4 regions of the Candidatus Filomicrobium marinum genome follow, and region 2 is predicted to be linked to each of the others. Evidence: predicted binding sites of a transcription regulator. Region 2 holds the regulator's gene; each other region holds the start of a gene.
The links. The regulator PhoB, encoded in region 2, activates phosphate uptake and scavenging genes when phosphate is short. The targets are predictions, from matches to a motif close to TGTCATNNANCTGTCAT.
Positions count from the first base shown of each region.

Region 1: the regulator PhoB is predicted to act here: its motif matches at 4,646-4,662, upstream of YBN1229_RS04940 (DUF2794 domain-containing protein).
Region 3: the regulator PhoB is predicted to act here: its motif matches at 3,740-3,756, upstream of phnC (phosphonate ABC transporter ATP-binding protein).
Region 4: the regulator PhoB is predicted to act here: its motif matches at 2,298-2,314, upstream of YBN1229_RS00630 (YdcH family protein).

Region 1 is NZ_LN829119.1:1,002,287-1,009,631, reverse strand. Features, by position in the region: gene acnA (aconitate hydratase AcnA) at 1-136, shown strand, start outside; gene YBN1229_RS04955 (DUF1223 domain-containing protein) at 334-1,089, shown strand; gene YBN1229_RS04950 (adenylate/guanylate cyclase domain-containing protein) at 1,323-2,024, shown strand; gene YBN1229_RS04945 (M3 family metallopeptidase) at 2,085-4,202, opposite strand; gene YBN1229_RS04940 (DUF2794 domain-containing protein) at 4,676-5,065, shown strand; gene YBN1229_RS04935 (Bax inhibitor-1/YccA family protein) at 5,166-5,930, opposite strand; gene YBN1229_RS04930 (ABC transporter permease) at 6,089-7,345, opposite strand, start outside.
Region 2 is NZ_LN829119.1:1,240,404-1,247,748, forward strand. Features, by position in the region: gene pstC (phosphate ABC transporter permease subunit PstC) at 1-243, shown strand, start outside; gene pstA (phosphate ABC transporter permease PstA) at 306-1,559, shown strand; gene pstB (phosphate ABC transporter ATP-binding protein PstB) at 1,620-2,399, shown strand; gene phoU (phosphate signaling complex protein PhoU) at 2,481-3,224, shown strand; gene phoB (phosphate regulon transcriptional regulator PhoB) at 3,251-3,961, shown strand; gene YBN1229_RS06035 (efflux RND transporter periplasmic adaptor subunit) at 4,311-5,807, shown strand; gene YBN1229_RS06040 (efflux RND transporter permease subunit) at 5,804-7,345, shown strand, end outside.
Region 3 is NZ_LN829119.1:914,462-921,806, reverse strand. Features, by position in the region: gene YBN1229_RS04490 (DUF4336 domain-containing protein) at 28-765, shown strand; gene YBN1229_RS04485 (GFA family protein) at 790-1,155, opposite strand; gene YBN1229_RS04480 (ArsR/SmtB family transcription factor) at 1,314-1,643, opposite strand; gene YBN1229_RS04475 (SRPBCC domain-containing protein) at 1,695-2,150, shown strand; gene YBN1229_RS04470 (AMP nucleosidase) at 2,161-3,630, opposite strand; gene phnC (phosphonate ABC transporter ATP-binding protein) at 3,846-4,607, shown strand; gene phnD (phosphate/phosphite/phosphonate ABC transporter substrate-binding protein) at 4,637-5,509, shown strand; gene phnE (phosphonate ABC transporter, permease protein PhnE) at 5,516-6,319, shown strand; gene YBN1229_RS04450 (NAD(P)-dependent oxidoreductase) at 6,330-7,322, shown strand.
Region 4 is NZ_LN829119.1:125,583-132,927, forward strand. Features, by position in the region: gene YBN1229_RS00615 (cisplatin damage response ATP-dependent DNA ligase) at 1-742, opposite strand, end outside; gene YBN1229_RS00620 (ligase-associated DNA damage response exonuclease) at 750-1,769, opposite strand; gene YBN1229_RS00625 (YdcH family protein) at 1,858-2,064, opposite strand; gene YBN1229_RS00630 (YdcH family protein) at 2,351-2,527, shown strand; gene YBN1229_RS00635 (hypothetical protein) at 2,791-3,585, shown strand; gene YBN1229_RS00640 (acyl-CoA synthetase) at 3,596-5,224, opposite strand; gene YBN1229_RS00645 (sulfite exporter TauE/SafE family protein) at 5,702-6,460, opposite strand; gene YBN1229_RS00650 (propionyl-CoA synthetase) at 6,620-7,345, shown strand, end outside.

The DNA.
Region 1 (7,345 bases), 240 kb from region 2:
GCGCGTGACCGCAAGCGACGGTAGCACGCAGGACGTACCCATCCTTTGCCGCATCGATACACTCGACGAACTCGAATATGTGCGGCACGGCGGCATTCTTAACTACGTACTACGCAATCTTGCCAAAGCTGCTTAAGCTTTAGGAATCTTCGGCACCGCATCGATAAGAAGCGGTGCCGATTTGTTTAACTCTAAGGATTTATAACGACCCGCTTGTATTCCGATCTGTACTGACCCGTGAGCGTCACCCATTCGTTACTTTTCATTGAAGGGCGCACTGCCAATAGTGGCCTCAGATCCTTAGAGCAAGTTTAGAGAGGGGTTCTGATTTTGATGCGTTCGCGACAGACATCGTTCGCGTATGTCGGTCTCAGTGTTCTGATGACAGCCTCGTTGGGCGGTCCGGTACGTGCTGAACCAAAGACGGCAGCGGTTGTCGGCGTCGTGGAGTTGTTCACGAGCCAGGGTTGTTCGTCCTGCCCGCCCGCAGACAAACTCCTCAAAACCTACGTTGACCGGCCGGAGGTCATCGCACTGACCTTACCTGTCGACTATTGGGACTATCTTGGCTGGAAGGACACGTTCTCAAATCCGCGTAACACTCAGCGACAACGCGATTATGCGGTCGCGCGAGGCGACGGCGCCGTTTATACGCCTCAGGTTGTCGTTAATGGCCGGATGCATGTGGTCGGATCAAAGCAGCATGAGATCGACCGAGCGCTTAACAAGCTTAAAGATCAGTCGCCATTTACCGTCCCGGTGCGAATGGTGAGCGATGGCGATGCCCTAGTCATAAGCATTGGGTCCGCGAAAGATGGCAATCCGGTGAGCGACGCGACGGTATGGCTCGCTGTCGTTCAAAAGAAGGGCAAGGTCGAGGTCGGCCGAGGCGAGAATTCTGGACGCAATCTGACGTATTTCAATGTTGTACGTGAAATGTCGGCGGTGGGCATGTGGAATGGCGAGCCCGATGAAATTCGGCTTTCACGCAAGTCCGTTCTTTGGCGACAGACAGAGCGCTGCGTGGCGCTTGTTCAAAAGGGCCCAGGTGGTCCTATCCTCGGGGCGGCTCAGTGGCCTGAAAAATAGTCCGGCTGGTAGGGTTCCGTCCGTGAGCAACCGCTCGGCAAACCAGATCCGATAATCATCGCGTGTTCCGGCTGTAACAGCTCAGGCCAAGCGCTCCGTATAGGGTTGATCCTCAAGCCAGAGGTGTTGGGCTGCATCCCGGTGGAACCCTAAGAGGAAATTTTCGATCTCCTTTGAACCTTTTGTGCGCACGGCGCGACACATCAGTGTCCCTAGCGCACGTGAGGCCCGTTATGTCGTTTACAGCTCCCGTCTCTTCATCCGCTGAGCGCCTCATGCGCGTCGAACAAGCGCTGGCCGAAACCCAGGCCGTCCTCGCAAAGATCCTGCCCGATTTCGTTATTGAACGTCTTAAAGCAGCCCCCGGCCAGCCGATCATCGATACTTACGATAATGCGTCTGTACTGTTTGCTGATATCACGGGGTTTGTCGGTATCTCGAAGCGACTTGGTGGGGAACGGACGGTTAAACTCCTCAATCAGTTGATCCGGGAATTTGATGAGCTCGCGACGCTGCATGGCGTCGAAAAAATAAAAACGATGGGTGATGGCTATATGGCGGTCTCGGGCGTACCCCGGACATCAGCAGACCACTGCCAACGGCTCGCACGCCTAGCCCTCGACATGCAGACCGCCGCAGAACGCGCTAGCAAACGGACGGGCGTGACTATCAAACTGCGCATCGGTATTGCGGCGGGGCCCGTGATGGCCGGTGTCATCGGTTTCAATAAGTTCGCCTACGATATCTGGGGCGATACTGTGAACCACGCATCGCGGCTCGAAAAAATGGCTCCGTCCGGTCAAATCCTTTTGTCCGAAGAAGCCAACAAGCAGCTCGGTTCATCGTTCTTCACACGTGCGCGAGGAAGCACCCAGATACGCGGCCTGGGCAAACGACAGACTTGGGTTCTGGATGGCGAAGGCGCGCTGCACTGAGATGCCTATGAACAGCGCGCCCTGCCCTTTAAGATCCTGACGATCTCCGCCTTCATAAGATCAGCCGACAGATTCGGTGTTCACCAAACCGCGCTTTTCAAGCAGACCATCGATCTCAGGCGGGCGGCCCCGGAAATCGATGTAGGCTTGATGCGGATCCTGGGAGTTGCCTGCGGCGTAGATCGCCGATTTCAGGCGGGCGGCAACATCAGGGTTGTAGATGTCGCCGGTTTCCTTGAACGCTGCGAAAGCGTCCGCATCCATGACCTCAGACCACAGGTAGCTGTAGTAGCCTGCGGCATAGCCCCCGGTGATGTGTGTGAAGTGCGGAAGGCGATGGCGCATGACGATCTCGCCCGGCATACCGATGCGGTCCAATGCATCACGCTCGAATTCGGCGGGCTGGAATAAGCCCTGTTCCTCTAGCGCGTGCATTTCGAGATCCAGCAATGCGCAGGCCGTGTATTCGACTGTCGCGAAGCCCTGATTGAACTGCTGTGCTGCTTTCAATTTGTCGATCAGAGACTGCGGCATGGGCTCGCCGGTTTGATAGTGCAAAGCGAACCGGCCCAGAACCTCAGGCTCGCCAAACCAATGCTCATAGAGCTGCGAGGGCAGTTCAACAAAGTCACGCGCGACTTTGGTGCCTGCCACCGATGGATACGTGACGTCAGACAGCATCCCGTGCAGGCCGTGGCCAAACTCATGGAAGAGCGTGCGGGCATCGTCCATGGAGATCAGCGTTGGTTCGTCATCGGAGCCGCGCGAGAAATTCATTACATTGACAATGATCGGCCGAACCGGCTCGCCGTCCAACTTGTGGCTCGCCCGTAGATCCGTCATCCAGGCGCCCGAACGCTTGCCCGATCGCGCAAAATAATCCGCCATGAAGATAGCAACATGGAGACCGTCTTTATCGGTGACCTCGAAGACGCGCACGTCGGGGTGAAAACGCGGAGCATCCGGCAGCTCTGTGAACTTCAAACCAAACAGACGGCCAGCCGTGTCGAAGGCGGCGGCGATAACGTTGTCGAGCTTGAGGTATGCGCGTAGTTCGCCCTCATCCAAGTCATAGCGGACTTTGCGTTCACGCTCGGCATAGTAGCGCCAGTCCCATGGCTGAATGGCAAAATTACCGCCTTCGGATCGTGCGCGTTCGGCGAGTGCGTCGCGCTCTTCCATCGCGCGCTTCTTGGCTGCAGGCCACACGCGGTCCAGCAGACCGCGCACCGCTTCTGGCGATTTCGCCATGGTATCGGCGAGCACGTAGTCAGCGAAACTTGGATAACCCTTAAGCCGAGCTATTTCGGTGCGCAGACGAACGATCTCCGCCAACGTCTCGCTATTGTCCGTCGCTCCACCGCCGGCACCACGATCGATCCACGCGCGAAATGCGGCTTCGCGCAAATCGCGGCGATCCGAAAACGTCAAGAAGCCTTCGACGCTGGATCTGCCAAGGGTAATGGCGTGGGCATTGTCTCCAGCGAGGCCCAAATCCTTTGCGGCACGGCGCGCGTTCGCTCTTGCCATGGGGGGCAGACCAGCCAGATCTTCATCACTCATCAGAGGCAGATGCCAAGACTGCTCATCGGCGAGGACATTTTGGTTGAACTGGGTGGCGAGCTCAGCGAGGCGGCGATCGATTTGCGCAACGCGTTCTCGCTCTTTCGATCCGAGAGCTGCGCCCGCGCGTATGAACCACGTATTGTAACGATCTAGCACACGCGCTTCTTCGGGCGTCAGATCGAGTTCGGCCCTCGCGTCATAGAGCGCCTTAATCCGCTCATACAGCTTGCTGTTCAGGAATATCGTGCTGCTATGGGCCGCAAGCGCAGGGGCAATGTCGCGTTCGATCGCCTGCAGATCCGGCGTGGCGCAAGTACTGACCTGATTGAAAAAGACGTCGGCGACGCGTTCGAGCGGCAGGAAGCTGCGATCCATGGCAGCAATAGTATTGGCAAACGTTGGTGCCTCTGGATTTTCTGCAATCGTCCGGACGTCTTCTGCGTGCGCGTGCATGGCCGCTTCAAATGCCGGAGCAAAATGGCGTGGCTCGATTTCCGAGAATGGCGGCAGGCCGAAGGGTGTGGTCCAGGTTTTCAGAAGAGGATTGTCGTTCTGATCGCGGTTGATTGTGGACGCAGCCAAGCTGCCCGTGCCGTTCGTGGCTGAACTCATTCGCCGAATTCCCTGTGTCGGATCACTACGTCGGCTCCGCTCAAGAGCCGATTGCCGGATACTCATATAGGAGTGCGCCACGCGGATGGCCACTTCGGAAAAATAAGGAGGGGCGACCAGAAAGTAGAAAGGGCCGGTTGGGGGAACCGGCCTTTCTTTTTGGGAATGGGCAACTAGGAGAGACGTTGCCATCAGGTCCGATCCGGCGAGTAAACTCCGGGGGCTGGGGGGCTGAGAGTTCCGAAGCCGTATCCCGCGGATCGAACCCAGAGGCAACGGTTGATAATGTGCCCTTGATTTGCGGCCTCAGATTGGCCGGTCCGCGACGTGAATCTGACCAATAAAAGGTCATTCCGTGTGCGAATCCTCCGAGATGCGGCTAGCCAGAACGTCCCTTTGAGAGGCTGCTTCAATACTTGCAATAGGCTCGTAATACGGCGATCATGACTACTCTGTGACAAGGGAGGCGCGTTTTGAGCGATTCAGAACCGATAACAATCCTCCGCCCGCGTGCGAACGATGCAGCCGCTGGTGCCATCGCCGCCGGGCCCGACAAGGTTCCCCCGACGACCTGTTTCAATCGACACGAATTGAGAGAAATACTCGCGGTTTACGGCCGTAAGGTCGCTGCCGGTGAGTGGCGAGACTATGCGATCGACATGAATCGCGAGAAGGCGGTCTTCTCTATCTTCCGCAAAGCTAGCGAGTGGCCACTCCTCCGCATCGAAAAGGTTCCGAAGCTGGCACGCAAGCAGGGTGCGTATAGCGTTATCGCGGCCACCGGTGTGATTTTGAAGCGCGGACACGATCTGCGACGCGTTCTCGATGTTCTGGAAACGAACCGCATGCGCGTCGTGCGCTGAGCTGATTCTCGAACACGTTTCGAGAGGTACAACACAGAAAGGGCCCCGACTAATGTCGGAGCCCTTCTTTTGTTTCGGTGTAATTGGTAGCTTATGCCGCTTATTCGCGATTGCCGAAGAGCTGGAGCAGCATCATGAACATGTTGATGAAGTCCAGGTAAAGGCTGAGCGCGCCCATGATGGCAGCCTTCGCGACCATCGTAGAGTCGTGACGGATAGCGAGGTACTCGTCCTTGATGCGCTGCGTGTCATAGGCCGTCAGACCTGCGAAGACGAGAACGCCGATAACAGAGATGGCGAAAGCCAAGGCGCTCGACTGCAGGAACCAGTTGACGATCGCGGCAATGATGATGCCGACAACGCCCATGATCAGGAATGAGCCCCAACCACTCAAGTCACGCTTGGTCATGTAACCCCAAGCGCTGAGGCTGGCAAAAGCTGCTGCTGTGACGAAGAACACCTGCGTGATCGACTGGCCGGTGAAGACCAGGAAGATCGAGGAGAGCGACACGCCCATAATGGCTGCGAACGCCCAGAACGTCATCTGCGCGGCGCCGATGCTCATCTTTTGAATGCGAAAGCCAAGGAAGAAGACAAAAGCCAGCGGCGCCAGCATTACGACCCACTTCAACGGCGAGGCATAAAGAGCCGTACCGAACTCTGTGAGGCCTGCGACTTTGCCATCAGCCCCCGTGACAACGGCTAGGGTGTAGACCAGGTAAGCAACTACGCCGGTCAGGCCAACGCCAGCCGCCATGTAGTTGTACACACCCAGCATGTAAGAGCGCAGCCCTTCGTCTACGGCCGCGCCTGTTCGCGTCGTAGCGGTCGCTGCCTGTGCATACCTGTTTTCGTATTCGGTCATCTGTTAATTCCCTATGGCCGGTGCGAGTATTATTTTTCGGCTTGCGATTGGAATATGTCGTGTTCCGCTCGCCGTTTCAAGGAGCCGAAAGAGTATTTTTGCAGTTTGACTTAGTGATCGAATTACGGATCGGCAAGGTATATTTCACGACCTCAGTGCTATTGAGACCTTAAATAGGGCACAGGTCGTGCCCGCAAGACTTGCCAAGTCCCCAGACCGCCGAAAATCAGAATTAAGCCCAATGCGAGCCCAATAGCTTCCAAAACTGCCTGGAACGAGAAGAAAAACGGCACATCGATCACTTGGCTGAGTGCCAATTCCGCCGACATCGTGCCAAGCACAATAGCAAATCCTGCTGTCAATAGACCGAGCAGCATATACTCTATCGCATGAGCGAGCAGGATCCGACGGCGCGTGGCGCCCAACGCCTTAAGAATCACCGCCTCTAGAATGCGGCGACGTTGCGCTGTAGCCAGAGAGCCTGCGAGTACGAGAGCGCCTGCCAATAGAGTAACACCACTCGCGATACGGATCGCGGTGATGATCTTTTCGAAGACGTCGTTAAATGCCGTGATGGCATCACGAACTCGGATGACGGTGGTTGTCGGGAACGACTGCGCTACCGATTTGGCCAACGCGGCTTCCTGCTTGATGTCGACATTGTCGGGCAACGCAATCGTCGCAAGCATGTTGTTTGGCGCGCCAGCCAGCGTGTTTGGGGAAAACACCATCACAAAATTGATTGAGAGACTGTCCCAATCCAGTTCGCGCAGGTTTGCAATACGGGCTGTGATGTTGCGGCCCAAGACGTTGACCGTAACTGTATCGCCGATGCTCAAGTTCAAGAGCTTCGCAAGGTCGGCTTCAAAGGAGACAAGCGGCTCTCCGCTATAATCAGCTGGCCACCATTCACCCGCCGTTACACGCGAACCGTCCGGGACTTCTGTGGAATAGGTGATGCCGCGATCACCGCGCAAAACCCACTCCGCATCCGGTGGCGCCTTGATGCTTTCTACAGGACGGTCGCCGAGTTTGATCAGCCGGCCGCGCAGCATCGGTGCTTCCTTGACCCTGGCGCTGGGTACTTTAGCTAGAATGTTGTCGCGAAAAGTAGAGATTTCGGTCTTGGGAATATCCAGCACAAAATAGTCGGGTGCATTTTCAGGAAGCTTTCCGTTCAATTCCTCGACCAATGAGGCATCAGTCAGTGCCACTGCTACGAGTAATGAAAGTCCCGCTCCAAGAGAAAGAATAATCGATCGGGTCAATCCGCCAGGACTTCCGATATTCCCAATCGCAATTGCCAATTCCGGCAATTTTGATCGGGGAATTTTCCCTGCCGCCCATGTTACGGCTAAGCCGAGCGCATAAAAAACCAACAAAACAACAACCAACGCAGCGCAAAAATAAATTGC
Region 2 (7,345 bases):
ATCGGCGAGACGATGATCGTCGTGCTTGCCGCTGGTATCGCGGCGAACCTCACGCTCAACCCGTTCGAGTCGGTGACCACAATCACCGTCAAGATCGTCAGTCAGTTGACCGGTGACCTTGAGTTCAACAGCCCGCAAACGCTGGTTGCGTTCGCACTCGGCCTGACGTTGTTCGTGATCACGCTCGCCCTTAACGTCTACGCGCTCTATATCGTGCGCAAATATCGGGAGCAGTACGAATAATGGCGACGACACAGGATACCCTGCACGCGGCCGCCGACGGTCGTAAGCTCAATGATCCGGCTATGCTCAAGCGCCGCTACGCAGCGGAATGGCGGTTCAAGGCATACGGGCTCGGTGCTTTGGGCATAGCGCTCTTCTTTCTCGTGGTGCTCTTCTACTCGATTATCTCTCAAGGCTGGACGGCATTCCTGCAAACGAACATTAAGCTGGATGTCGCGCTCAACGAGGCGGACTTTCAGGACGCAGATGGCCAAATTACTGAACAGTCGATCCGTGTAGCCGACTACACGAAGATGGCGCGCGACGCCCTTCAGAGTACGCTCGGTCTGGAAAGTCCCACACGCCCAGAGAAGCGAGATTTGCGCGGTCTGCTGTCTCGCGGCGTTGATGTGCAGATCCGCAGCAAGATCGAATCGGATCGCAGCGTGATCGGTCAGACCGTGCCCGTCTGGGTTCTCGCCAACGGTGAGGTGGATGCCCTTATCAAGGGCTCGATCGATCGCAACACCCCCGAGGAGCGTCGCCAGCTCAACAACAAGCAGTTGGCGTGGATCGACAAGCTTATAGCCGAAGGGCGCCTGGAGAAGCAGTTCAATACAGGCCTCTTCACTTATGGCGCATCTAGCCAGCCGGAAACCGCCGGCCTCGCCGTCGCGCTTATCGGCTCATTCTTCATGATGCTGATTGTGGCACTCGTTGCGGTTCCCATCGGTGTAGCGGCCGCAGCCTACCTGGAAGAATTCGCGCCAAAGAACACGTTTACCGACATCATCGAGGTTAATATCAACAACCTCGCTGCGGTCCCGTCCATCGTGTTTGGCCTGCTCGGATTGGCGGTTTTTATTAACTTTATGGGCCTGCCACGATCAGCTTCCCTGGTCGGAGGTCTCGTGCTATCGCTCATGACACTGCCGACCGTGATCATTGCGACGCGCGCCGCTATTCGCGCTGTGCCGCCATCGATCCGGGAGGCTGCGCTAGGTGTTGGCGCGTCGAAGATGCAGACCTTGTTCCACCACGTACTGCCGTTGGCGCTTCCCGGTATTCTAACGGGAACCATCATCGGTCTTGTTCAAGCGCTTGGTGAGACTGCACCGCTTCTGATGATCGGCCTCGTGGCGTTCGTTGTCGACTATCCGACAACGCCCTTGGACCCGGCGACGGCTTTGCCGGTGCAGATTTACATGTGGGCGAGTTCCGCCGAGCGCGGGTTCGTCGAGCGAACGATGGGCGCGACGATTGTCCTGCTGATGTTCCTCTTCGTGATGAACGCAGCGGCCGTCTACCTGCGGCGCAAATTCGAACGGAAATGGTAATTGAGATTGGCGGCTGATATGGAACAGATTGCAACCAGCGCAACGGCGGAAACCGCACCTATGAGCGGCGTCGCCAACGGCGAAGCTCCAAAGGTCACGGCGCGTGATGTTTGCGTTTTCTACGGTGCCAAGCAGGCTCTGTTTGATGTAAACCTCGACGTTCCGCGCAACTCCGTGACGGCGCTGATTGGCCCCTCGGGCTGCGGTAAGTCAACGTTCCTGCGCTGCTTAAACCGCATGAACGACACGATCCCGATCTGCCGGGTAACTGGTAAGATCGAACTCGATGAGCAGGACATCTACGATCGCGATCTCGACGTCGTGGAGTTGCGCGCCCGCGTTGGCATGGTCTTCCAGAAACCGAATCCATTCCCCAAGTCGATCTTCGACAACATTGCGTATGGGCCGCGCATTCACGGCCTCGTTCGCGACAAAACCCACCTCGAAGAGATCGTTGAAACGAGCCTTGAAAAGGCGGGTCTCTGGAAAGAAGTCAAAGATCGCGTCCATGAGCCCGGTACGGGTCTCTCGGGCGGCCAGCAGCAGCGTCTCTGCATTGCTCGCGCCATCGCCACGACCCCAGACGTTATCCTCATGGACGAACCCTGTTCGGCACTCGACCCGATCGCAACAGCGAAGGTTGAAGAACTGATCCATGAACTGCGCCAGAACTACACGATCGTAATCGTGACGCACTCCATGCAGCAGGCGCGTCGCGTCTCGCAGAAGACGGCGTTCTTCCACATCGGTTATCTCGTGGAAGTGGGCGATACAGAGCAGATCTTTGAAAACCCGCAGGACAAGCGGACTCAGGATTATATCATGGGACGCTTCGGCTAAGCCTAAACTGGCCGGGAACTGACCCGCGATATTGGCGGCGAGACCCCAGGGGGGTGGTTTGCCAAAAGGAGAAGAGCGATCATGGTCGGCGATTCATCGCAAACCGTGAAATCTTACGAAGAGGAGCTTGCCCTCCTCGACAAATCGATAGCCCAGATGGGTGGCTTGGCTGAGCACGTCCTCGGCCTTGCCTTCGATGCGTTGGAGCGGCGTGACCCGCATCTCGCCGAGAAGGTGGTCGAAACCGATCGGCAGATCGACGCCCTCGAGCGGGGCATCGAGGCGAAAGTCGTCGCGATGATCTCCCGGCGTCAACCGAGCGCTGGGGAACTCCGCCATATCCTCGGGGCCATGCGTATCGCGAGCGATCTCGAACGCATTGGCGATCTCGGGAAGAACATTGCAAAGCGCGCGCACGCCATCGCCAGTCAGCCCCATCCCAAGCCGTTGATCACGGGGCTGCGTCATATGGTGGAACTCGCGCTCAGCCAGCTTAACGACGTTCTCGATGCCTACGCGGAGCGCGATGCTGAGCGCGCGCTTGCGGTCTGGCGCGATGATGAGAAACTCGATGCTGTCTACAACTCTTTGTTCCGAGAACTCCTCACCTACATGATGGAGGATCCGCGCAACATCGGGATTTCCACGCATCTTCTGTTTGGCGCTAAGAACATTGAGCGCGTTGGAGATCACACAACCAATATCGCTGAGACCATCCAATTCTTGGTCAGCGGCGAGGCCATATCCGACGATAGGCCGAAGAGTGACGACACCAGTACGACGCTGATCACGAGTCAGGGTGCAGTAAACGGGTCGCATACCTAATCGCTCAATGACCGGAAAATTGGATCATGTCAGCTAAGGTCTTGATCATAGAAGACGAACTTCCGCTTGCTGAACTCCTCCGTTACAATTTGGAAGCCGAGGGCTATCGGGTCAGCCACGCCGAAACCGGTGAGGAAGCAGAGATTATGGTCTCTGAGGAACTGCCCGATCTCATGGTTCTGGATTGGATGCTACCGTCAGTGTCAGGCATTGAGTTGTGCCGTCGGATGCGGTCCAAAGCCGAGACGCGTAACGTCCCCATCGTCATGCTGACCGCGCGCGGCGAGGAAGCTGACCGCATTCGTGGTCTCTCTACCGGCGCCGACGACTACGTGGTCAAGCCCTTCTCGCTTCCTGAACTGATGGCACGCGTGAAGGCCATTCTGCGGCGGGCTGCACCGGAACGGACGGCCGAGGTTCTCCGCGTAGCCGAGGTCGAACTCGACCGTGCCGCCCACAAGGTGTCTCGCGGTCTTCGGGAAGTTCGCTTGGGGCCGACGGAATTTCGCCTCCTCGAATTTCTTATGGAAAGTCCCGGGCGCGTCCTCTCCCGTTCGCAATTGCTGGATGGCGTCTGGGGGCGCAACGCCTTCGTCGATGAGCGGACCGTTGACGTCCACATCGGAAGATTGCGCAAAGCGTTAATCCGCGGCAAAGAGCGCGACCCTATTCGCACGGTGCGCGGCGCTGGATACGTGTTCGGTGAGCGCACAACCAATCGCCAGTTTCACTTTTGACGAAAGATTGCAACGCGGGACCAGCATCAGGATGATGCGGGCTCCCGTGTGGCACATTATTGATTGCTTTTTAATTTCAATGCCCAGGGCAGGTGCGCCCGGCGTCTAAAGCCGTTTATTAGCGGCAATCAGCAAGCTTCTTTTCCGCCTGAATGCCCAATGAACACCATATTGCATGCGGGTTCAGTCGATCTCTGCCATTTTTCTCCTCCATGATCGTCGCCGGTAACCATGAAGCGCACTTTTTGTTCGTTCGGGACGCTGGTCATAAGTCGGAAATTCTGCGCCAGCGACGGAAATCACCATACCTCTGACGTTAAGCAGAGCGAAAGTGATGGAGGGGAAGGAAATGCGGCTGATAACCCGCGCAATTTCGGGGCTTATGATCGTCGCCGTTACCTTGGGACTATTGGGGGTCGCGGGGTGGCGTGTGCATTCAGTGATGACGGCCGAGAAGTCAGGCCGCAAAATGCAAGCCCGAGAGCGCGAGTTTTCCGTGCAAGGCGGTCAATTCGAAGCGCAAGATTTAACGCCAGTCATTACTGCATACGGCCAGATTCACGCGTGGGAGACGCTGGAAATCCGGGCCGCTGCGTCCGGGCCAATCACTGAGATCGCTGACAATTTCCGCGACGGTCGCGCAGTCGAGGCAGGTGAATTGTTGTTCCACATTGACCCCGATACGGCGCAACGGCGCGTCACCGACGCCGAGGCTGCCCTTATGCAGGCGCGCTCCGAACTCGCCGAAGCCGAGGCCGCTTTAAGCTACCTGCGAGCCGACGAAAATCTCGCCCGCACTCAACTTGACGTTCGGAAAGCGGATTTAGAGCGCAAGCAGCAACTCCATAAGAAAGATATCGTAACAGCCGCCACGCTGGACGAGTCGACAATGGCGGTCTCATCCGCTGAACAGTCGCTCGCGGCGAAGACGCAGGCAATCGTAGCGGGTGAAGCTCTCAATGATCGCGCACAAAAGAACCTCGAGCGCGCTGGCATCGCATTGAAGGATGCCGAACGCGCGCTGCGTGACACAAGCTACCGCGCACCCTTTGCCGGCCGTTTGACATCGGTCGCAGCCACCCTCGGCCGCCGCGTCTCGCAAAACGAAAAGCTAGCCGACCTTATTGATCCCACCGCTCTGGAGGTTTCTTTCCGCGTGCGCAACAGCGAATTTGCGCGCTTAATTGATCCGAACGCGCCAGATAGGATCCTCCGCCAGCCCATCAAGGCACGTCTGGATCTGCAAGGCTATACGGTCGAAGTTGAGGGCGTTCTCGATCGGCCTGCTGCCGTCGTTGACATCAATCAGGGCGGGAGGACTGTGTTCGCGCGCTTGAAGGGCGTCGCATTGTCGGCGTTGCGTCCAGGTGACTTCGTCACCGTCGAGGTTTTTGAGCCAAGGCTACAGAACGTTGCTCTGGTTCCTCACTCCGCTGCCACTGAAGATGGGCGCATGCTTATTATCGAGGGTGATCGCCTCGCAGAGGTCAAGGTCGACATTAAACGCCGTCAATCGGACGGTCTCATCATCAGCGGCTTTCCAGCGGATAAGAGCTACGTGATCACACGCATGCCCTATCTTGGTCCCGGCATCAAAGTGAAGCCACCAAGACGGCAACCGAAGGACGGCAGCTCAGATCCGATCGCGGCCCTACCTCAGCCCGACAACCTGGTCGCACTGAGCGAAGAGCAACGCGTCGCCCTGATCAAGCATGTCCGCAGCTCCACGCGCATGTCGGAACAGCGTCGCAAGGAAACAATTGAGGCACTGTCCAACGCCACCGCGCCGAAGGACCTGGTTGATCGCCTGCAGCGGCAACTCCAGCGTCGGGAGAGCCGCTCATGAGCGCGCACAATGCACCTCACGATCGCGGCGGCATGAGCAACACCGGCTTTATTGGATACTTCGTACGGCACCGCACAGCGGCGAACCTTCTCCTGACGCTTATTGTTGTCTGTGGCGTCGTGGCTGGGCTCCGTATCCGTGCGCAGTTCTTCCCCGATATCGCCATTGAGACCGCGACCGTAAGCATCGTTTGGCGCGGCGTCGGTCCCAAGGAAATGGATGACGCGATTGTCGCGCGCGTCGAGCCGAAATTGCGGGCCATTGAAGGCGTCAAAACTGCAAAGGCCGTCGCGCGAGAAGGCGCAGCATCATTCACGCTCGAATTCCAGCCCGGTTGGGACATGGCAACCGCCATGGACGAGGTGAAAGCGGCTGTCGACGAAGTGCGCGACCTGCCTGAAGACGCCGAAGAACCGGTCATCAAGCGCAAGCGTTGGCATGACACGGTCACCGACGTCGTAATTTCTGGCGACGTTGGCATCGGATTGCTTGAGCGTTACGCCGAACAGCTCAAGACGCGATTGTTCCAACTGGGAATTACCAACACGGAGATCGACGGGATATCGGACCCTGAAATCCGTATCGACGTTCGCCCGGAAGCGCTCGAGCGTTATGGCATCACCCTTCAAACGGTTGCGAACGCCATCAAATCTGAGACCGGGACGCAGCCCGTTGGAGAAATCCACAAAGGTGCTGCACGGATACGCACAGCCGCACAGGAATTGACGGCCTCTGCGGTCGGCGCCGTCGCGGTGCGGTCGTTGCCCGATGGCACGAAACTCCGCGTTGCCGACATTGCGAACATTATCGAAGAAGGTCTTGATCGCGAAATCGCCATGTATCACCAGGGTGTCCCTGCCGTGGTGCTGGACATCAGTCGCGATGCCAACGGCGATGCCATCCGCATGCAGCGTCAAGTGGAAGCCGCGATCGCAGAATTTCAACCGACGCTTCCGGAGGGCGTAAAGGTCTTCCTCGCACATCCGCGGGCGCAACAAATCATCGACCGTCTTGACCTGCTGATTGACAACGGCATCACCGGCCTGGCCATCGTTGTCGTATTGCTATTCCTGTTCCTCAACGCCCGCACGGCGGTGTGGGTGGCCGCGGGCATCCCCGTCGCGATGGCGGCAACCGTGGGCCTGATGTACGCCTTCGGCTTCACCTTCAACATGATCTCGCTGTTTGCGTTGATCATCTGCCTCGGCATCGTTGTCGACGACGCCATCATTATCGGCGAGCACTCCGACCACCTCGCACGTAAGGGGCTCTCGCCTGCGGTGGCTGCCACAACGGCGGCAGAACGCATGCTCGCGCCGGTGTTCTCAGCTGCGATCACGACCGTCATCGCTTTCGGTGTGCTCTCCCTGATCGGGGGACGCTTTGGCCGCATGCTCTCGGATATGCCGTTCACCGTTGCGGTCGTTCTGCTGGCAAGCCTGATGGAGTCGTTCCTGATCCTGCCAGCTCACATGCGGCACGCCTTGATGCATACAGGTCAGCGCTCTTTCATCGACCTGCCGAGCGAATACGTAAAC
Region 3 (7,345 bases), 330 kb from region 2:
TTCGAGTCCCAGAGATAACCAATAACCATGGCCGTCGAACAGTACGCCCCTCTCAATACTCTGAAGCCGGTGGCGGACGACGTATGGATTGTGGATGGGCCACTCATTCGCTTCGGCATGCCCATGTTCAAGATGCCTTTTCCAACCCGCATGAGCATTGTCCGGCTGGCGGGTGGAGATCTGTTTGTGCATTCTCCCACCCCGCTGACGCGCGATTTAAAAGCCGAAGTCGAAGCGTTGGGTTGTCCGCGTTGGATCATCGGACCCAACCGGATCCACTATTGGTGGATTCCGGAGTGGCGGGAAGCCTTTGCAGATGCGGATGTCTATCTGGCGCCCCGCATAAAGGAGCAAGCGGGAGACCGCATCGATTTCGCTGCCTTACCGCTTGAGGCTGAGCACGGATATCCCTGGGACGAGGCCATCGACACACTGCCGGTCGTGGGGGACTTCATGACGGAAGTCGAGTTCTTTCACCGCGCCAGCCGGACACTCATTCTGACGGATTTCATCGAGAACTTCGAACCGCAGAAACTTGGTTTGGTCATGCGTATGTTGACCTGGGCCGGCGGTGTGCAAGATCCCGACGGCCAGATGCCGCGCGACATGCGACTGACTTTTGTGCGGCAGAAACCGCAGCTTCGCGCGGCCATCGAGACAATGATCTCGTGGGATCCAGAGCGTGTCATCATCGCTCACGGACGATGGTATCCAGCGAATGGCGCGGCCGAGTTACGGCGCGCCTTCAGGTGGATACTCAATTGAAGCGCGTTGGAATGATCTGCAGTCTTAACTTTCGGGTCCTTTCGGAAACTGCGGAACGTTGGGATCAATCAGGTGCCAGGGTGGCGCCGATCCCGTCCAAAACTGAGCTTCGGACTTGAACAAGGATGGATCATCCAGGCTGCCGACCTTGATTGAAACAACATCGGGAAAACTGGTGTCGGTGGCGAACAGTGGGCTGCCGCAGGTGCCGCAGAATTGCCGCGTCCTTTGGGCACCGCTTTCGGCGGTGTTGGCGTAACTCGCAGGCTGGCCTTTGGTGATGTTCAGTGATGATTTTGAGACCACGACTACATAGGCTGGCGCACCACCACATACGTGTTGGCAATCACGACAATGACATGCGGCGGAGCCTAGCAATGGCCCGTTCACCCGGAACCGGATTTCACCGCATAGACATCCTCCTTCGGCGTTGATTGTTTGCAATTTTACCTCCCTTGATTTGTGTCGCTTTTTTTGGAGCGATGCAAACGATGGTAGTTCAGGCAACTCCGTAATGCTAGCAGCGCCGCGGCATGTGTCCTAATCGCTTAAGTTCCTTCCAAGTCGTGTTTGAGCCGGGCGAGCAGTTCGACAGCTTCATGTGCGTAGGGCGAAATCCAGCGATCGTGGATTTCCTTGAATGGGGCAGCGTTCAGGTAGTTCCAGCGATTTCTGCCTTCCCGTCGAACAACGATCAGGCCGGCACGTTCAAGCACCTTCATGTGCTGCATCACAGTGCATCGGTCGAGCGCATCTTTAAAATGATCGCACAGTTCGCCGGTCGTACGCGGAGCGCTCTTGAGCAGATCCAGAATCTGGCGACGTCGCGAATCCGCAAGTGCCTTAAAGATCAGATCGTCGGTATCGATGTTTGACATGTTATAAAACTATAACATATCTTCGGAGCCGTCGCAAATGGAGGTCAGTCGATGGAGCCGAAGTTCCAAGTTCAGCTTAAAATCGGAAAGCCGGTGGCTGAAGTTTTTGATGCTGTCGTTAATCCCGACAAGCTCACACGCTACTTCATTCAGTCCACGAATGGGCCGTTGGTGGAAGGCGTGACGGTGCGATGGAAATTCGCTGAAGTGCCGGAGGCCATTGACGTGGTTGTTCGTGAGGTACGCCCAAGCGAACGCATTGTTTTCGAGTGGCCTGCGGAAGACGGAGATTACCGCACATGTGTGGAGATGACCTTCCTTGCGGTCGAAGATGAAAGCACGTTGGTGCTAATCAAAGAGTCGGGGTGGCGTCCCAATCCCACGGGCATTGAGGCTTCCTATGGCAACGCCGGTGGGTGGATGCACATGATGTGCTGCCTGAAGGCTTACCTTGAGTTTGGCATCAACCTGAGGACAGGCGCTGTTTGCGGAGCGGAGACGGCGTAGCCGTCGTCGCTTAGCGGAACGGCGGCTCGTCGAATGAGCGTAGTTTACGTGAGTGGAGGGATTCGCGACGATCCTTGAGAAGTTCAATCGCGGTCAGGCCGATTTCGAGGTGTTGTGCGACAGCGGTTTCATAAAATGCGTTGGCGGCGCCCGGCAGCTTGATCTCACCATGCAGGGGCTTGTCCGATACGCAGAGCAAGGTTCCATAAGGCACCCGAAGTCGAAATCCCTGGGCTGCGATCGTACCGCTTTCCATGTCGACGGCTATGGCGCGCGAGAGGTTGATGCGTCTGCGTTCTTGCGCGAAGCGGAGCTCCCAATTGCGGTCATCGTTGGTCACGACCGTGCCGGTACGCAATCGCTGTTTCAGGGCATCACCATATTGTCCCGTCACCTGAGCAGCGGCGTCCTGCAAGGCAACCTGGATCTCGGCTAGGGCGGGTATGGGGATGTCTGGTGGAATCAGGGCGTCGAGGATGTGATCCTGGCGCAGGTAGGCATGTGCCAGCACATAGTCGCCGATGGACTGGCTCTCGCGTAGGCCACCACAATGGCCCACCATCAGCCAGCAATGCGGGCGGAGTACAGCGAGGTGATCGGTTATGTTCTTCGCATTGGGGGGCCCGACGCCGATGTTGATGAGCGAAACGCCTTCACCTCCTTCCGCGACCAGATGGTAGGCGGGCATTTGATATCGATGCCATTGGGAGGCGGCGATGCGATCCTCTGCCTCCGATTGTTCCATGCCGGCCGTGATCTCGATGTTGCCGGGCATGATCAACTTTTGGAACTGACCGCTTGGCAGCAGTTGTCCGATCGCAAGCTGAACAAACTGATCGATATAGCGGTGATAGTTGGTGAGCAGTACCCATCGCTGCGTGTGTCGCCAATCACTGCCCGTGTAATGAACAAGGCGGCGTAGCGAGTAGTCGACTCGAGCCGCGTCGAAGAGCATGAGCGGATAGGCACGTCCAGGCTTCGGTTCGATCAATCCGTCAGCGATTTCGTCGCCGACGGCGGCGAGGTTCGGCGTCGGGAAATATCTCGCGAGCTCTCCTGCCGTAACGCCCGCTTTTGCAATTTCGTCTGTGCGTTCGAAAACGTAGGTGTAGGGAATTTCCTGGCTGCTTGAGGTGACCTCGATTGCAGCACCGTATTCATCGACCAAGGGGCCGAGTTGTTCCAGCAGATAGGCGCGGAAGAAGCCGGGATGTGTGATGGTCGTTTCGTAGATTCCGGCCCGTTGCAGCTTTGCGAACGCGCGCCGACTTACCGGCGGCGGCTGTGGTACGTCCTTGTAGAGAACGCGCAGGCGTGGGTAGCAAAATGCGCTGCGTTCTTCCGGCGAGGGCATGCGCCGTTCGAGAAGATATCTATCGAGGGCTTTTTCGAGTGCGCTCGTTGCTTTTCGGTAGAGCCGTTCAAGGTGTTCAACGGCTTCTTCAGGTTTGAGGTTTCTGAACGTTTTCAGTTTTGTCACCACGGCCTTCAATCTGGAAATTGCTGCGCTCTTCTTCCTAGGTGTGCTCCGCGCTGGGCATGTTGCCTGAGAAGATAATCACTCACGGGCTTCAACGAAGAGCGCTTTCTGTCATTGGCGTGTCATGTAGGGTTGGTAATCGGCATAACCGAACGTTGCTTAATATTGTTCGGATTATCCGATCAACGTAAGCGACGGACAGAGGGGATGCTTTCATGCTTTCAGTCCATGACGTCGCGGTCACCTATTCCAACGGCGTTACCGCTCTCCATCCGACCAGTCTAACCTTTAAGCGCGGCCAATTCATCGTGTTGCTCGGAGCGTCAGGAGCGGGCAAATCGACTTTGCTGCGGACACTCAACGGTCTTGTCCGGCCGACGCGCGGCGAGGTTCGCGTCGAGGGACGCGGTTCCATTTTCGCTAGACGTTCAGCTTTGAGAGCGCATCGCCGTTCGACCGGTATGGTGTTCCAACAGCATCATCTCATTGGCCGGTTGACCGCGCTTGAGAATGTTCTGACGGGGCGCCTCGCGGCGCACAGCACCTTCCGATCGATGCTCCCACTGCCGCGTGCAGATCGGATGATCGCATTGGAAGCGCTGGGGCGCGTGGGTCTCGTTGACCGCGCGCTTCATCGCGCCGATCAGCTCTCCGGGGGGCAGCAACAGCGTGTTGGTATCGCGCGCGCTATGGCGCAAAGGCCGGAGACAATTCTCGCGGATGAACCTGTAGCGAGTTTGGATCCCGCTACGGCTGTCAAGGTTCTAGACGATCTGCATCGCATCTGCCGTGAAGACGGAATCACTGCGATCATCAGTCTCCACCAAGTCGATCTTGCCCGCAGGTACGCCGATCACGTGATCGGTCTGGCCCAGGGGCGCATCGTATTCGAGGGTAATCCGGACACGCTCAGGCCGGATGCGCTCGATGAAATCTACCATGCCGATCAACCGCGGTTGGCGGAAGCGGCAGAGTAGGACCCTTCAAAATCGTGAGAGGTAGTATCATGAAGCGCCGTCACTTCATCGCGGCTTCGATCCTTGTTGGTCTTTGCGCCTTCACGGGGCAGCAGGCCATGGCCGCCGACAAAGCCGACCCAGATAAGCTGCGCGTCGCGCTCCTTCCGGATGAGAATGCTGCAACGATCATCCAGAACGCGCAGCCCTTAAAGGCGTATCTGGAAAAGACGCTCAAAAAGGACGTAGAGATCATTGTTACTACAGATTATTCGTCGATGATCGAGGCCATGCGGTTTGGCCGTATCGAGGTCGCCTATTTCGGTCCGTTCTCTTACGTGCTCGCAAAGTCCAAGGCGCCGGAAATCGAGCCGTTCGCTGTTGGCGTTGAAAAGGGTAAGCCAAACTATCAATCGATCCTGATTGCAAACGTCGATGGCCCGGTGAAGACGCTCGCCGACATCAAAGGTCATCCTTTCGCTTTTGGTGATCAGGCTTCCACGTCGAGCCACCTCGCTCCGCGCGCCCTGCTCGCGAAGAACGGTCTTATTGGCGATACCGATTACAAACCGGTTCACTTGGGCAAGCACGACGCCGTTGCACGCGCTGTTGCCGCGGGCCAAGCCCCTGCCGGAGCATTGTCGGAGACGATTTATCGCGTGTTGGTCGAAACCAAGAAGATCGATCCTTCGAAACTACGCCAGCTTGCTCTGTCCGACCCGATACCGAACTATCCAATGACGCTGCAGGGTTATCTGAAACCTGAGCTGAAAGAAGAAATCAGAAAGGCTTTCATTGAACTTAAGGATCCGGAAATCCTTCAGCTCTTCCGTGTCGAGGCTTTGGCTCCGGCAAGCGACAAGGACTACGACGTGTTGCGCGACATGGCGAAAGTCCTCAGCCTCGATGTCGCCAAGCTGTAATGATCGATGTCAGTAACGCGCTCTTATGAGTCGATCCTGGCAGAGGAGCGCCGCTCCGCTTTACGCGGGGTGGGGCTCGTCGCAGCGGTCCTCGCCGCGTGTCTCGCCTCACTGGCGATCACCGGCTTTTTTGATGCCGAACGCTTTGCGGAAAGTGGGCCGGCGATCCTTCAACTTGCCTCCGAGATGATGCCTCCGGATTTCAGCCGATGGCAGTCTTGGGTGAAACCTTTATTCGACACCCTTGCGATGTCGATCGCAGGCACGGCTCTCGCAGTTGTCTTTTCGTTACCGCTCGCGATCCTCGCGGCGCCGAATACCAGTCCCCATTCTGTTGTTTTGTTCGTGGTGCGGACGTTGCTTGCGTTTTTGCGGTCCGTGCCGGAAATCATTCTGGGGGTGCTGTTCGTCGCGGCAGTGGGGTTCGGGGCACTTCCCGGCGTATTGGCGCTGGCTCTGCACTCAGTCGGCATGGTCGGGAAATTCTATGCGGAAGCCATTGAGCACGTCGACCCTAAGCCGCTGGAAGCGGCGCGGGCAGCCGGTGCGACGCCGATGCAAGTCATCCTACATGCGGTAATGCCCCAGGTTCTGCCGCAACTGACCGACGTCACGGTTTATCGCTGGGAGTACCATTTCCGTGCCTCCGCAGTTCTCGGCATTGTCGGTGCGGGTGGCATCGGATTCGAACTCATGGCAGCGCTTCGACTGCTGGCTTACGATCAGGTGTCGGCCATCTTGCTTTCAATTCTCGTCTGCGTGGTGATTGTCGACAGTATCGGCGCTTACCTACGTAAATCTCTCAAGTAACGGTGACCCGATGAATGAACTTCCGCTCGTCGTTCTGACGAATCGTACTTTCTCTGAAACACGCACAGCGTTTGATGTTGTTGCACGCCTTGTTGCGAACGACCAGTCCGAGCCTTGGGCTTACGACGACGTTGTGGCGCGGTGCGAAGATGCTACCGGCGTCATGGCCTTTATGCCGGACTGTATTGATCGTGCGTTCCTTGATCGATGCCCAAAACTCAAGGTCATCGGTGCGGCATTGAAGGGGTTTGACAATATCGATGTCGCGGCGGCCAGCGAACGCGGCATCTGGGTGACTATCGTGCCAGATCTCCTGACTGAGCCGACTGCGGAGCTGGCGGTTGGACTGACGATCGCTCTCGGGCGACATGTCCGGTTCGGTGATGCGTCCATCCGCCAATCCGGGTTTCATGGCTGGCGGCCCGAGCACTATGGTACGGGGCTCAATGGCGCCACGGTCGGCATCATCGGATTTGGACGCGTTGGGCAAACCATTGCGCGCTGTCTGTCCGGTTTCGGGTGTCGCATCGTTGCGTTTGATGCGCATGGCGGCTTGGGGAGTGTGGCCGGGGTGGAAAGGCTCAATCTACCAGAGGTTCTTAGTCAGTCGGATGTTGTCATTCTTGGATTGCCTCTGACGAACGACACAATGGGCATGATTGGTGCGCATGCGATCCGTCAAATGAAACCAGGTGCTTTGCTGGTCAATCCGGCGCGCGGTTCGCTGGTTGATGAGGGTGCCGTGGCGGATGCGCTGGAGAGTGGGCATCTTGGCGGGTACGCGGCGGACGTCTTCGAATGCGAAGATTGGGCGCGTGCCGATAGGCCCCGTACAATTGATCCGAGGTTGACGGCGCCGCAGGCACGTACCGTGCTGACGCCCCATATCGGTTCAGCGGTAGATACGGTGCGTCGTGAAATCGAATTGTCTGCGGCCAGAAGTATAAAGGAAGCGCTCGCAGGCGTAGTTCCGAGTGGTGCCGTTAACAAGCCGCGTCTTTAAGCGGTTTAACCTCGCAAACAACG
Region 4 (7,345 bases), 1.1 Mb from region 2:
AGAAGAGACGGACCTCTCCCATCTGGGCTGCGACTTGAACGCGGATTCCATCCCACTTCCATTCTGCGAGCAGATCGTCGGGATCAAGTTTCGTGCGGTCTTCATCCTCGATCGGGTGTGCGAGCATCATCGGGCGGAAGACGGGACGTCCGCCCGGGTCGGGGCGTGGTCCATCGCCGTTTAGCCAGTCGAACAATGCGAGGTAGGGAGCGTCAACTGCGTGCCAGGATTCCTCGATTTCAGAAACGGGCTGCTCGAAGGCTTGGGCTAATGCGAGTTTTGCCAAGCGCGCTGATACGCCAACACGCGGGGCGCCACCGAGGAGTTTGAGAAGTGCAAAACGGCTGGACGGTTCAAGCGCGTCAAGCAGCCCTTTCAGGATTTCTGCGTGGCTCGAGTTGGGTGCGGTCGCGAACGCAGTGACAACGGAGTCAAGAGTTACTCTCGCACCATCGCGTTGGTATTCCGGCCGATCCGGCCATAGCAGTGCGACCGTTTCGGCCGTGTCGCCAACGTAGTCCCGCGACAAGTGATACAGGACCGGATCGACTATATCGGCCAGGATTTCTGGTAGGATCCGCCTTAGTGGGACCCGCAGAGGGAGCCCATCCGTTAGTGCGGCGAGTGCCCAGCCTCTGTCGGGGTCGGAGGTGGTCAGAAAGTAATCCGTCAGCAGAGACAGTTTGCGGTTGCGGCTTTGCGTGAAGGCAAGGCTGTCAACGAGGTTGGCAAAACGCTGCATATGCCCCCTACTCCGCTTCGTCCTCGAAGCCAACCAAGGCGAGCGCCTTGGCCTTGACCCCCATTTGAGACAATTGATGCACGAGGGCGTCATCGCGTCCGTGCGTGACCCAGATTTCCGCGGCGCCGGTTTCTCTGATGGTTCCGATCAATTCCGGCCAATCCGCATGGTCAGATATGACAAGCGGCAGTTCGACGCCGCGTTGCCGGGCCCGCGCACGGATCCGCATCCAGCCACTGGCGAAGGCTGATACCGAATCGGGAAAGCGACGCGACCAGCGATCTCCGAGCGCAGATGGCGGGCACATAATGATGCCTTGTGCGGTACCGCCCGGTTTTTCCGTATCGACGACGCGTAAGTCGCCGAGATCGTGGCCTAGGTCCTTATAGAGATCGCAGAGGCTGACGAGGGCGCCGTGCAGCCATATCGGATCATCGTAGCCTTCTTCACGCAGGAGCTTGATTACCCGCTGGCATTTGCCCAGGCCATAAACGCCTACAAGGTGCGGCCGGTCGGGTTCCAAGCGCAGGGATGCCAGCAATCGTTGAATTTCCTTTTGCGCTACTTCATGACGGAATACCGGAAGTGCGAAGGTCGCTTCGGTGACGAAAACATCGCAGTTTATGGGCTCGAATGCTTCGCACGTCGGGTCTGGGCTGCGCTTATAGTCTCCCGAAATAGCAATGCGACTTCCTTGATACTCGAGTACGACTTGGGCGGATCCCAATATGTGGCCCGCGGGCACGAGTTTCAGGTCGAGACCATTGATACGGTGTGTTTCGCCGTATGCGACCGTTTCGAACCGGCCGACGGCATCGGGACCGTAGCGGAGGCGCATGATCGCTGCGGTTTCGCTCGTTGTCAGAACAGCGTCATGGCCTGCACGGGCGTGATCGGCGTGACCATGGGTGATGACGGCGCGCGGAGTGGGGAGATGGGGATCGATGAAGAAATCGCCGGGTTCGCAATACAGACCCGCGTCCGTTGGATAAAGCCAACGTTCTGCGATGTGAGCCGAGTGTGTCATTACCGAGGGACCAAGTTTGCGTATCAGGCGTCTTGGCTCACTAAACGCGTGAGAGATGCCGGTGGTTCGGTAATCTTGAAACGGATCTTTAGGCGATGATGTCGGGCAGTAACTGATCTTCGATGACTTGGATGCGATCCTTGATTGCGAGTTTTCTCCGTTTCAGCCGTTTGATCAGAAGTTGATCGACCGCAGCCGAGCTTTCGAGCTCAACGATTTCCTCGTCGAGTGCCCGATGTTGCTCTCTCAACTGCACAAGTTCCTCGCGGAGTTCTCGTTCGCGTTCCCGCTGCATTTCACCACGCCGCTTGAGTTTGCCGCCATCAAACACGGCGCGCGCAATATTGTCGCGTTTGCACGATTTCGCAAGCCGTGAACGCGGTTTCTGAGGGGGACCCGAGGCTAGCTAAAGCAGCAATCCGGTTGGGGATAATGTAGGTGCCACCTCCCTTTCGGCGTATTTCGATAGAGACGGGCAAAACTGTTTAACGGCAATTAACGGGAGCGGTAGGGTGGACATAGACAACATGTCACCTATCTGTCACGATAACCATGCCTGAAACCTCAAACGGAGGGTCACGATGTCGCTTGAAGGTCATCTCGCTGAGCTCACAGAGAAGCACCGCCTGCTCGACCGACAGATAAGTGATGAATTGGGGAGACCAGGGTCTGATGACCTGCAGATCAGACGCCTCAAGCGCGAAAAACTGAAGATCAAGGAAGAGATCGAGCGTTTAAAACACGTTACACGCCATTGAAGTTCGAAGCCCCTGTGCGATGCGCCGGGGCTTTCTATTTTTTGCGGATGAACTGATGCGGGGTAATGGTTGCATCGGTTGAATTTCGCTATCGTGCGGTGAGGCGAAGCTGGCCGACATGTAGCGCGTAGCGTCACGTGGGTTCGTTGTGCCTGACGACTGCCCGGTGTGATCGGCTGGCGCTTGCAATCGCTGTGTAATTCGGAATGCTCCTTCAAGAGCGCGCTGTTGATTCGTGGCGCGCGTCAGATGGATCTTGAGGGATGCCGGCACCCAATCCAGTTCGACAAAGAGCGGCTCGCGATAAGCTTGCCGGCCTGTTCGCACACCCATCCAGTGTCTTCATCATTCACTATGCTTGTCAGAGTTTCGATGCGGAAGAGGCGCTGGGGTCACCGTGTGTTACAGCCATAGCGGCTCGGCATCTGGAAAGCGGCGAAACTAGCGTCTTTTCGATTCATATCGAGGCCGAGCTACGAAGGCTTGGTCCGATCCAGGTTCTGAGTCGGATCGAAGAGCTCGAATGCGCGATGCTTGCCAAGTTTTTCGATTTTCTGGCGACCAATCGCATGATGCGGTTCGTGCACTGGAATATGCGCGATGCGATGTACGGTTTTGCCGCTGTCGAACATCGCTATCGGGTGCTCGGGCGAGAACCGTTCTGCTTGCCTGAATCGCAAAAGCTCGATTTGGCTCGCCTTCTTATTGATATGTACGGCAGCGCTTATGTCGAGCGGCCTTATCTGGAAGGGCTTGCGATACGGAATGATCTCGCACTTCAAGGCTTTCTGTCCGGCCCGATCGAAGCAGAGGCATTCGAGCGGGGCAACTATGCGCTCGTTCAGCGTTCTGTGTTGGCCAAGGTGCGGTTGCAGTTCGATATCCTGCATCTTGCCCACGATCGGACGCTAAAGACACGCGCGAATTGGTGGACGCTGAACACGGCGCGCTTGCGAGAGGCCGTTGAGCTGTTTGAGGACAACCCAGTGAAAGCTCTGGCGGGCCTTGGCTTTGCGGGATTAAGCGCGGGGTTTCTGGTTATCTGGCGGCTGTTCTAGAGACCGCCAGTTAGTCAGCCTTCGCAATATCACGCAGTTTGAATTTCTGGATCTTTCCGGTGGGAGTCTTCGGGATTTCAGAGAAGACGACGTAGCGCGGGCACTTGTAATGAGCGAGCCGCTCGCGGCACCATGCGATGATGTCTTCCGCCGTGGTGGATGTCTCCGGCTTCAGCTCAACGAATGCGCAGGGCGTTTCACCCCATTTTTCGTCGGGCTTCGCGACGACGGCGCAATACGCGACAGAGGGATGTTTGTAGATCACGTCTTCGACTTCAATCGAAGAGATGTTTTCGCCGCCGGATATGATGATGTCCTTTGAACGATCCTTCAGCTGGATGTAGCCATCGGGATGCAGGACACCAAGGTCGCCCGAGTGGAACCATCCACCAGCAAATGCTTCTTCGGTCGCTTCGGTGTTTTTCAGGTAGCCTTTCATGACGATGTTGCCACGGAACATGACCTCGCCAAGCGATTCTCCATCCGCGGGAACCTGTTGCATGGTCAGAGGATCGAGCACCGTGAGTCCTTCGAGCGCAACGTAACGGACACCCTGGCGTACGCGCTTTTGTGCGATGGCTTCCGGGCTGAGATTATCCCACTCAGAATTCCACTCGTTGATTGTTGCCGGCCCGTAGGTCTCGGTGAGCCCATAAAGGTGCGTTAGATCAAAGCCTGCTTCGACCATGCGGTCGAGAACTGCCTGTGGTGGAGGTGCTGCGGCGTGATTGAAGGCGACGCGGTGGGTAATTTCGCGCTTTTCATCCGGGTTTGCGTTCAACAGCGTCGACATCACAATCGGAGCGCCGGAGAGATGAGTGACGCGGTGGTCGGCGATGGCGTCGTACATACCTTTAGCGCGGACCCATCTCAGGCAAACGTGCGTTCCTGCAACGGCGGAAAGCGACCACGGGAAACACCAGCCGTTGCAATGGAACATTGGCAGGGTCCAGAGGTAGACGGGATGCGCCTGCATGCCGGTTGCCAGCGTGTTTGCATAGCACATCAGGGCGGCGCCGCGATGATGGTAGACGACGCCTTTGGGGTTGCCGGTGGTGCCAGATGTGTAGTTGAGGGCGATGGCGTCCCACTCGTCGTCCGGCATCTTCCATTGGAAGCTCGGATCACCCTTCGCGATGAATTCCTCATAATCCGTATAGGACAGAGGCTCGCCATCCTGGGGGAATTCCAGATCGTTGTAGTCGATGACAAGTGGTTTCACTGTTGCGAGCGTCAAAGCTTCTCGCGCTACGGCAGCGAACTCGCGGTCGACAATCAATACCTTGGCTTCGGCATGGTCGAGTTGGAACGCAATAACGCTGGCGTCGAGCCTGGTGTTGATCGAGTGAAGGACGGCGCCGATCATTGGGACGCCGTAGTGTGCCTCAAGCATTGGCGGCGTGTTGGCCAGCATTACGGATACAGTGTCCCCCTTGCCGATGTAGCGTGTTGCAAGGGCGGAAGCGAGTTGCCGGCTACGGGCGTAAAAATCGGCATATGACGTACGTTGCTTGCCATGAATGATGGCGGTGTGCCGGGGATAAACGAGCGCCGCGCGTGACAAGAATGTGAGCGGCGTCAGCGGCTGGTAATTGGCTGCATTCTTGTCGAGGTTCTGCTCAAAAGGATTGGCGGACATCTTTCACCAGGGTCAGTATGTTCGATTCAAATAAGCCCAGTTATCTAACCGAGCATGGACAGGGCGTTCCGGCGTTAGGGGCGTGTGGTTTTGTCATTCACCCGTGGAGTTATCAATGCACGAGGTGTCGTTTTCCGGCAATATGACCAGTGCATTGAGCGTCTCTTCAAGGTTGGGGTGAGGCGATTGAGGACACGTGCGATAAATCTGTGATATACATTTCCATACTCTCAAGGTGGCAATTGCCGTGTTATGAATACGTGATATTTTTGGAATTGTGCGCGTCGGCTTAGGATGGCGGAGACGTAGCAATGAGCAGTCCGAGCAGATTAGACAGCATAGGTCTCTGGATACTTATGACACTTATCGCTCTTACCCCATTGCTCATTGAGTAATTTGGAGCGGGTTGGCGGCCTTGAGTGTGATGAATGCAAGCTGGTTGCGCTGTCTGATGGTCTTTCGCCTGACAGGCGTTCGTCAAAGCAGCGCACTGACGGCATCCCAAATCAGCTTAAGCGAAATCAAAAGCAGGCATGCATAGGCGATTCGGTAGAAGGGCTCCTGTGGAATTCTGCGTGTCAGCCATACACCGATAAGTGTCGCTATGGGGGCTAACGGCAAGAGCACCGCCATTGTGGACATGTTTGCCAAGCTGAATTGGCCTAGAGCTGCATAAGGGATGACCTTCACGAGGTTCACCGTCGTAAAGAACATGACGGAAGTCGCCACAAAGACGGCGTTCGGCAGCCGTTGTGGCAGCATGTAGACCTGAAACGGCGCCGAGCCAGCGTGACTGACGAAGCTGGTGAATCCGGCCACGACACCCCAAAATGAACCCTTGAGAACGTTCGGGCCTTTGGCTGATTCTGTGCGTCTATGCAACTTTATCCAATAGTCGAGGCTAAAGACGAGCCCTACGACTCCAACGATAAGCCGCACATGAGATTCGGTTACGATGGCGGCAGTGGCCCAACCTATGCCGACGCCAATTACCGCGGCCGGTAGCAGGATGCGCAAGTTCACCGGGTCGAATTCTCGCCTGTAGGCGTAGACGCCGATCAAATCCATGACAATCAGGATTGGAAGCATGATGGCAGCAGCTTCGACGGGAGAAATGGCCAAGGCCATGATCGGCACTGAGAACCCGCCGAGGCTGCCTAAGAAGCCGCCCTTGGCGAGCCCCATCAGGAAAACTGCGGGAATTGCTACAGCGTAAAAGTAGGGGTCGGTGATCATCGGCTCTTGGCGAGGCGGCACGTGTGCCTGAGCATTGGGTGACGTATCTCTGGGTGTGCGTGTTGCGACGTCGGGAAGGCGCAGAAATTATTGCGCTTGAGGGGTGCGCAGTGCTCTCATAGCGGAATAATCAAACAATTCCCATGGGAGCGCGCCGTAATGACATCCTCGCAGAGCCGTTATTTTGAGGTGTACGACTCGTGGAAGAGGGATCCTGAAGGTTTTTGGGCCGAGGCAGCCAAGGACATCTCCTGGTATCGTCTTTGGGACAAAGTACACGATCCCTACGCGGGGCATCATGGGGCGTGGTTCGCTGGGGCCGAGTGCAATACCGCTTACAACTGTCTTGACCGTCATGTCGAAGCGGGACGCGGTGATCAAACGGCTCTCATCTACGACAGCCCGGTTACGGGAACCGTCAAAACGTTCTCCTACACTGAACTGACGGCAGAAGTTGCACGCTTGGCGCATGTCCTCATCGAACTTGGGGTCAGGACCGGCGACAGGGTCGTCATTTATATGCCGATGATCCCGGAAGCGGTTATCTCCATGTTGGCGTGCGCCCGCATCGGGGCTGTTCATTCGGTGGTTTTTGGCGGTTTCGCAGCGGCTGAATTGGCAACCCGTATCGATGATTCCAAACCTGTTGCTATTCTCTCTACGTCCTGCGGGATCGAAGGCAGCCGTGTTGTTCCCTACAAACCGCTTATTGATGCTGCGATTGAACGTGCGCAACACAAACCGCGTTATTGTCTCATTCTCAAGCGGCCGATGGCAGAAGCCACTTTGGTTCCCGGTCGCGATCTCGATTGGCAGGAAATGCTCGAGCGTGGGAATGGGGCGACTGTCGGTCCCGTCGCAGTAAAGGCGACCGATCCGCTTTAC